Regions from separate parts of the Streptomyces sp. NPDC012637 genome, predicted to be linked through region 2. Evidence: riboswitches for the same ligand, from Rfam matches in the RefSeq annotation. Region 2 holds a riboswitch; the other holds the start of a gene.
What was found. A riboswitch is a leader RNA that binds a small molecule or an ion and turns the genes downstream of it on or off. The one in region 2 is predicted to bind S-adenosylmethionine.
Positions count from the first base shown of each region.

Region 1: linked by a shared signal. The riboswitch ahead of ACFY8W_RS15090 (aminotransferase class V-fold PLP-dependent enzyme) and the one ahead of thrC (threonine synthase) in region 2 are both predicted to bind S-adenosylmethionine.

Region 1 covers NZ_JBIBDS010000003.1:449,404-453,574, reverse strand. Annotated here, with positions in the region: gene ACFY8W_RS15090 (aminotransferase class V-fold PLP-dependent enzyme) at 1-1,381, opposite strand, end outside; SAM riboswitch class IV at 1,562-1,678, opposite strand; gene trpD (anthranilate phosphoribosyltransferase) at 1,766-2,830, opposite strand; gene ACFY8W_RS15080 (cytochrome b N-terminal domain-containing protein) at 2,967-4,171, opposite strand, start outside.
Region 2 covers NZ_JBIBDS010000002.1:884,842-889,012, reverse strand. Annotated here, with positions in the region: gene ACFY8W_RS12270 (hypothetical protein) at 1-90, shown strand, start outside; gene ACFY8W_RS12265 (hypothetical protein) at 161-550, opposite strand; gene ACFY8W_RS12260 (glucosyl-3-phosphoglycerate synthase) at 589-1,533, opposite strand; SAM riboswitch class I at 1,655-1,800, shown strand; gene thrC (threonine synthase) at 1,819-3,126, shown strand; gene ACFY8W_RS12250 (MoaD/ThiS family protein) at 3,158-3,436, shown strand; gene ACFY8W_RS12245 (cold-shock protein) at 4,034-4,171, shown strand, end outside.

The DNA of each region.
Region 1 (4,171 bases), on a different contig from region 2:
AGCGGCCGTCCTCGGTGCGGTACTTCCACTGGGCGCCGTCGCGCACCAGCTCCTTCACCGCGCCGACGAACCGCTCCACGTGCTCGTCGGGCGTGCCCGCGCCGAAGCTCACCCGGATCGCGTTGAGGGAGCGCTCGCCGGGGGCCGCCTCCGGGGCGCCGCACTCGCCCGGGTCCTGCGGGTCGCTGCCGAGCAGGGTGCGCACCAGCGGGTGGGCGCAGAAGAGGCCGTCGCGGACGCCGATGCCGTACTCGGCGGAGAGCGCGGCGGCGAAGTGGGAGCTGTTCCAGCCCTCCACGACGAAGGAGATGACGCCGACGCGCGGAGCGTCGTCGCCGAACAGGGAGAGCACCCGGACCTCGGGCACCTCGGCCAGACCCTCGCGGACCTTGGCGATGAGGTGCCGCTCGCGGGCGACGAGGGAGTCGAAGCCGGCCTCGGTGAGCGCCTTGCAGGCGGAGGCGATGGAGTAGACGCCGATGACGTTCGGCGAACCGGCTTCATGCCGGGCCGCGGTGGTGTGCCACTCCACGTCCACACCACCGTCGGCCCGACGGGCCACCTTGCGGGAGGCGCCGCCGCCCGCGAGGTAGGGCTCGGAGTCCTGCAGCCAGTCGGCGCGCCCGGCGAGGACGCCTGAGCCGAACGGGGCGTACAGCTTGTGCCCGGAGAAGGCGACCCAGTCCACGTCCAGCTCCCGTACGGAGACGGGGTGGTGGGGCGCGAGCTGGGCGGCGTCCAGGACGATCCGCGCGCCGTGCGCGTGCGCGGCGGCGGTGAGTTCGCGCACCGGCCACAGCTCGCCGGTGACGTTCGAGGCGCCGGTCACGCAGACCAGGGCGGGGCCGTAGGGGTCCCGGTCGGCGAGGGCGCGCTCCAGGATGGCGACGGCCTGCTCCGGGGTGCGCGGCGCGTCGAGGTAGGTGACGCGGGCGTCCCGCCACGGGAGCAACGAGGCGTGGTGCTCGGTCTCGAAGACGAAGACCTGGCAGTCGGCGGGGATCACCTGGGCGAGCAGGTTGAGCGAGTCGGTGGTGGAGCGGGTGAAGACGACCTGGTCGCCGGGGCGGCAGTCGAGGAACTCGGCGACGGTGGCGCGGCTGTTCTCGAAGAGGTCGGTGGAGAGCTGGGAGAGGTACCCGGCGCCGCGGTGGACGCTGCCGTAGTACGGGGCGTAGGCGGCCACGTCGTCCCAGACGCGCTGGAGCGCCGGGGCGCTGGCGGCGTAGTCGAGCGCCGCGTAGGTGACCTCGCCGCCGGTGACGAGGGGGACGGTGACGTCACGGCCCAGGACCGGCAGCGGCGCGTCGCAGCAGGGGTCGGAGTCGGCCGGGGCGGCGGCGGAAGCGGTGACGGAAGCGGCGTTCGGGCGTGCGGACATGACGGTGTCTCCCGGCATAAAAGGGGCGCGAAAGGGCGTGAGGGGGCCGCGGGCGGCAGCGCGCAGACGGGTGCCGCGTACGGATGTCGGAGTGGAGAAAGGGGCCGGAGGCCCTAGCGCATTCGCTTGCTCACGAGACAACGCTCCCTAGAGGACCAAGGACCCCAGGGTGTGCGCAGGGGTCCGCGCTTGCCGCAGGCTTCTGCTCGTGCGGCCTGGTCTTCACCCGGGGCACCCCGCCACGGACGGAGGGTTGCCGGACAGCCAGCCGGGGCTTTGTCGCTGTCACTCATGACCTGGTCCAGAACCTATGCCAGACGATCACGACGACGCAACCCCGTCCCGGCATCCGGGACGGGGCCGCAACGTGCCGTTCACACGGGCTCAGGCGTTGCTGGCCGCGATCCAGCGCTCCAGGACGCGGCGGGCGGAGCCCGAGTCGATCGACTCGGCGGCCCGGTCCATGCCGGCCCGCAGCTGCTCCGCGAGGGTGCCGTCGCCCGGCTCCAGGGCGACCAGCGCGGCCGCCGAGTTGAGCAGCACCGCGTCCCGTACCGGGCCGGTCTCGCCGGCGAGCAGCCGCCGGGCGACGTCGGCGTTGTAGGAGGGGTCGCCGCCGCGCAGGGCGTCCAGGGTCACCGGCTCGATGCCGACGTCCCGCGGGTCGAAGCGCTCCTCGCGGACGGCGCCGTCGCGCACCACCCACACCCGGGAGGTGCCGGTGGTGGTCAGCTCGTCCAGGCCGTCGTCGCCGCGGAAGACGAGGGCGGAGTTGCCGCGGTCGGCGAGCACGCCGGCCACGATCGGCGCCATGCGCGGATCGGCGACGCCGACGGCCTGGGCGCGCACCTTGGCCGGATTGGTGAGCGGGCCGAGCACGTTGAAGGTGGTGCGGATGCCGAGCTGGCCGCGGGCGGCGGCGACGTACCGCAGCGAGGGGTGGAACTTCACCGCGAAGCAGATGGTGATGCCCGCCTCCTCGGCGACCTCGGCGACCCGCTTCGGGGTGAGGTTCAGGTTGATGCCGAGCTTCTCCAGGACGTCGGAGGAGCCGGAGGCGGAGGAGGCGGCGCGGTTGCCGTGCTTCACGACCCTGACCCCGGCGCCGGCCACCACGATCGACGACATCGTGGAGATGTTCACCGTCTTGGCCCCGTCGCCGCCGGTGCCGACGATGTCGACGCTCGGCCCGGCCACCTCGATGACGTTGGCGTGCTCGTACATGGTCCGTACGAGACCGGAGATCTCCGCCACCGTCTCGCCCTTGGCCCGCAGGGCCACCATGAACCCGGCGATCTGCGCGTCGGTCGCCTCGCCGCGCATGATCAGGTCCATCGCCCAGGCGGTGTCGTCGGCGGACAGGTCGCGGCCTTCGAGGAGTCCGTTCAGCAGGACGGGCCAGGAGCGGCCCGCCGCGAAGTCGCCTCCAGCGGGGTTCACAGCGCTCATGGTCGCTCCTGGTGTGTACGTGCGGGACTGCGAGGTCGTCTCCCACCCTATCGATCTCCGGGGACGGCAAAGAGCCCCGTCCATCGAATGGACGGGGCTCTCGCCGTGGCGACTACCAGGTCAGGTGGTCAGGTGATCAGTGGTGGCCGTGGCCGCTCTCGATCTCCTTGAACTCCTCGACCGTCGGCTTGGCGACCTGGTTGTCCGCGCCGTAGTAACCCCGGTTGAGCTTGACCCGGAGCTTCTCCATGCGGCCGATCTTGCGCTCCACGCCGTTCTCGTCGACGGCCGGCGGCAGCTCGGCCGGCTCGTACTGCTCGTGGGCGGTGAGCTTGTAGCGCTCGCCCTGGCTGAGCGGCTGGTGGACCTCGACGAACTCACCGTGCGGCAGGCGCTTGATGATGCCGGACTCGCGACCGTGCAGCACCTTGTCCTTGTCCCGGCGCTGGAGGCCGAGGCAGATCCGCTTGGTGACGATGAACGCGATGACCGGTCCGACGAAGAAGAAGATCCGGACGAACCAGGTGATCGCGTTGATCGACAGGTGGAAGTGCGTGGCCCAGAGGTCGTTGCCACCACCGACGAGCATGATCATGTACGCGGTGATCCAGGCGACACCGAAGGCGGTGCGCGTCGGAGCGTTGCGCGGGCGCTGCGCGATGTGGTGCTCGCGCTTGTCGCCGGTGATCCAGGACTCGATGAACGGGTAGACCGCGATGGCCGCCAGGACCACCGGGAAGATCACCAGCGGGATGAAGACGCCCAGGACCAGCGTGTGGCCCCAGAGGTTGATCTCCCAGCCCGGCATGACGCGGATCAGACCCTCGGCGAAGCCCATGTACCAGTCGGGCTGGGCGCCGGTGGACACCTGGTCCGGGCGGTACGGGCCGAGGGCCCAGATCGGGTTGATCGAGGCGATCGCCGCGATGACCGCGATGACGCCGAAGACCAGGAAGAAGAAGCCTCCGGCCTTGGCCATGTACACCGGCAGCAGCGGCATGCCGACGACGTTCTTGTTCGTGCGGCCGGGGCCCTCGAAGTGGGTGTGCTTGTGGACGAACACCAGGATGAGGTGCGCGACCACCAGGCCGAGCATGATGCCCGGGAGCAGCAGCACGTGCGCCGAGTAGAACCGGGCGACGAAGTCGCCGCCGGGGAACTCGCCGCCGAACAGGAACATCGACAGGTACGTGCCGACGATCGGCACGGACAGGATCGCGCCCTGCATGAAGCGGACACCGGTGCCGGAGAGCAGGTCGTCCGGGAGCGAGTAACCGGTGAAGCCGGTGAACATGCCCAGGAAGAACAGCAGGAAGCCGAACAGCCAGTTGATCTCACGCG
Region 2 (4,171 bases):
GTCCCGGTCAGGGACGGGAAGATCACCTTCTACAACAGGAGCGGGTCCGTCGACCTCATCGCCGACATGGCCGGCTACTACACCGGCTGACCGGCGCACCTGCCGAGAGACGGAGGGCCTTCCGCGTGCGGAGGGCCCTCCGCGCATGCGTCCCGCCTTCTCAGTACTCCCTGCGGCCCCGCATCGCCGCCACGGCCACCACGCCGGTCGCCGCGAGCGCCAGGCCCAGCCCGCCGAGCAGCCACAGCCGCTCGGTGCCGGTGCCGGTCGCCGCCGTCGTGCGGCCCCGGGCGGCCGCGCCGCCGTGCGGGCCGGGGCGCGGAATGGCGGACGGCGTGTGCGCCGGGGAAGAGGTGTACGTGATCTTCGGGGCCGTCCCGCCGGCCTTGCCGAGGTCGGTCCTGGCGTCGCCGAGGTACACGCCGGCTTCGCGCTCGCCGGAGGGCTCGACCGTGCCGGCGGCGGCGGGGCCGGCTCCGGCGCAGGACAGCGCCCCGGTGATGAGGCCCAGGGCTCCCAGCAGAATTCCCGTTTCCGTTCTGAACCGCATGAAACGGAAATTTATCCAGAAAGGCGCATTATCGGGTGTTACGCCACGCGGCGCCGCTCCGCGTACTCCGCGATCTCCGTCATCGGCGGGCGCTCCTCCGTGTCCACCGGGTACGTGCGCGGCGCGAAGCCGTCCTCGCCCCGCTCGAACTGGGTCAGCAGCGGCCGTACGAGATGGCCGCGCGAGAGCCGCAGCTGCGCCGTCCGGTAGATCGCCGCCGCCATCCGGCCCAGAGCCTGCCCGTCCTGGTGGCGGTGCTTGCGCACTCCCACGTCCACCTGTGCGAGCGCGTCCAGGCCGACCGTGTGCAGCGCGTCCACCAGCAGGCCCAGCTCCACTCCGTAACCGACCGGGAACGGCAGTTGCTCGAGGAGCGAGCGCCGTGCCGCGTACTCGCCGCCCAGCGGCTGCACGAACCCGGCCAGTCGCGGCCAGTGCAGATTGAGCAGCGGCCGGGCCACCAGCTCCGTCACACGCCCGCCCTGACCAGGGGCGTCGCCGAGCGGCCGGTCGTACATCGCCTTCACGAAGTCCACGTCCGGGTCGGTGAGAAGCGGGCCGACGATCCCCGTCACGAAGTCCGCCGAGAAGTCCCGCAGATCCGCGTCGACGAAGCAGACGACGTCCCCGCTCGTCACCATCAGTGACCGCCAGAGCACCTCGCCCTTGCCGGGGACCGCGGGTATCCGCGGCAGGATCGCGTCCCGCGCCACCACCCGCGCGCCGGCCGCCGCGGCCACCTCCGCCGTACGGTCCGTGGAGCCCGAGTCGATCACCACCAGCTCGTCCACCAGCGGCACCGCCTCCGTCATCAGCTCGCGGCGGATCACGGAGACGATCGCGCCGACCGTCGCCTCCTCGTTCAGCGCGGGCAGGACCACGCTGACCTTCGTCCCGCGCTTCGCGGCGAGGACCCGCTCCAGCGGACGGTCGGCCACGGACCAGGACCGCCGGGCCAGCCAGCGCTCCACTTCTTCCAGCAACGTGATCTCCATCTCGCGGATCGGACGACCGTCTCGCCCGTCCAGGGCTTCGGTTACAGTCTTGAACAACGCGGATGCCCGATGCATGTCGGGGTGCCGCCCGCGTCTCACAATCGAATACCGCTCATCCAGAGGGGCAGAGGGAAACGGCCCGTTGAAGCCCCGGCAACCCTCCAGTCGGTCACTACTCGTCCTCCAGTGAGGTCCCCGACTAGGGAAGGTGCCAAATCCGTCTCATGGCGAAATGCGTCATGAGGAAGATGAGGAGAAAGGGCCTCGCCTCCAATGGCTGTACAGACCGTCGCACCCGCTTCCGGAACCTCTGCTCCCGGTACCACCGTCGACCTCGGTCCCGCGTCCGGCCTCTCCTGTCGTGAATGCGGTGAGACCTTCCCGCTCGGCCCGATCTTCGCCTGCGAGCTGTGTTTCGGCCCGCTCGAAGTCGCCTACGACCTGCCGACCGGCGACCCCGAGGCGCTGCGCAAGCGCATCGAGGCCGGCCCGGCCAACATCTGGCGCTACGCGCCGCTGCTGCCCGTCCCCGCCGACGTCGCGGAGAAGCCCAACCTGAACCCCGGCTGGACCAAGCTCGTCCAGGCCGACAACCTCGCCCGCGAGATCGGCGTCGAGCCCGGCAAGCTGTTCGTCAAGGACGACTCCGGCAACCCGACCCACTCCTTCAAGGACCGGGTCGTCGCCCAGGCCATCGAGGCCGCGCGCGCCTTCGGCTTCACCACCCTCTCCTGCTCCTCCACGGGCAACCTGGCCGGTGCCGTCGGCGCCGCCGCCGCCCGGGCCGGCTTCCGCTCCTGCGTGTTCATCCCGCACGACCTGGAGCAGGGCAAGGTCGTCATGGCCGGTGTCTACGGCGGCGACCTGGTCGCCATCGAGGGCAACTACGACGACGTGAACCGCTTCTGCTCGGAGCTCATCGGCGACCCGCTCGGCGAGGGCTGGGGCTTCGTCAACGTCAACCTCCGCCCGTACTACGGCGAGGGCTCGAAGACGCTCGCGTACGAGATCTGCGAGCAGCTCGGCTGGGTCATCCCGGACCAGCTGGTCATCCCGATCGCCTCCGGCTCCCAGCTCACCAAGATCGACAAGGGTCTGCAGGAGCTCGTCAAGCTGGGCCTGGTCGAGGACAAGCCGTACAAGATCTTCGGCGCCCAGGCCGAGGGCTGCTCCCCGGTGTCGGCGGCCTTCAAGGCCGGCCACGACGTCGTACGGCCCCAGAAGCCGAACACCATCGCCAAGTCGCTGGCCATCGGCAACCCGGCCGACGGCCCGTACGTCCTCGACATCGCCCGCCGTACGGGCGGCGCCGTGGAGGACGTGAACGACGAGCAGGTCGTCGACGCCATCAAGGTCCTCGCCCGCACCGAGGGCATCTTCGCCGAGACCGCGGGCGGCGTGACCGTCGGCGTGACGCGCAAGCTCGTCGAGAACGGTCTGCTCGACCCCACGCTGACGACGGTCGTCCTCAACACCGGCGACGGCCTCAAGACCCTGGACGCTGTGGCCGACAGCTCGCAGGCGACCGCCACCATCCGCCCGAGCCTGGACGCGTTCCGCGACGCGGGCCTGGCCCACTGACCCGCCCGACGCGCCGAGAGGTTACGAAGACATGGCCGTGAACGTCCGCATCCCCACCATCCTCCGCACCTACACGGGCGGCCAGGCCGAGGTCCCCGCCGAGGGCACGACCCTCGCCGAGGTCATCGCCGACCTGGAGAAGAACCACACGGGCATCGCCGCCCGCGTCCTGGACGACCAGGGCAAGCTGCGCCGCTTCGTCAACGTGTACGTGAACGACGACGACGTGCGCTTCGAGCAGGGTCTGGAGACGGCGACTCCGGACGGCGCCGGCGTCTCGATCATCCCGGCGGTCGCCGGAGGCTGCTGAGCCGTCTGCGACCGATCCGTCGGCGACCGCTCCGTCTGCGACCGATCCGTCGGCGACCGCTCCGTCAACGGCCGATCCGTCGGCGACCGCTCCGTCTGCGGCCGATCGATCGGCTACCGATTCGTCAGCGGCCGATCCCTCGGCGGACGAGTCGTAAGAGGCCGGTCCGTAAGCGGCTGATCCGTCAGCGCCGATCCGTAAAGGCCGACCCTTACCGGTCAGTACTGAATTGCCCCTTCCGCGGGAAGAAGCGGAAGGGGCAATTCTGCATGGTTGAGCGCGATAGAGTTGGGGAAGCCCCCTCCGCTGCCCATGCCAGACGCATATGAGAATGCGCCTCGACCTGACAAGAAGCAGCCAAAGTGCCCGCGCCTTGTGCCCCATCTGCGCCGTTTGCCGGGCCCGACTTGCCCCGGAATTCAGCGTAATCTCCCCAATTCCCCTTTCCGGGGTGCCCAGAATTCTCGTCCGATTGACCTGTTGCAGAGGGCAGTTGGGCAGATACATTCAGCCGCGGTCGACGCGTTCCGGCGCAGGGTCTGACCCGGGTCCGCGAAGTGCGGTCCCGCGCAAGGGCCAGTAATAGGGGAGTTAGGCATGGCTCAGGGCACCGTCAAGTGGTTCAACGCGGAGAAGGGCTACGGCTTCATCGCGGTCGACGGTGGTGCGGATGTTTTCGTCCACTACAGCGCGATCCAGATGGACGGGTACCGCACCCTCGAAGAGGGTCAGCGG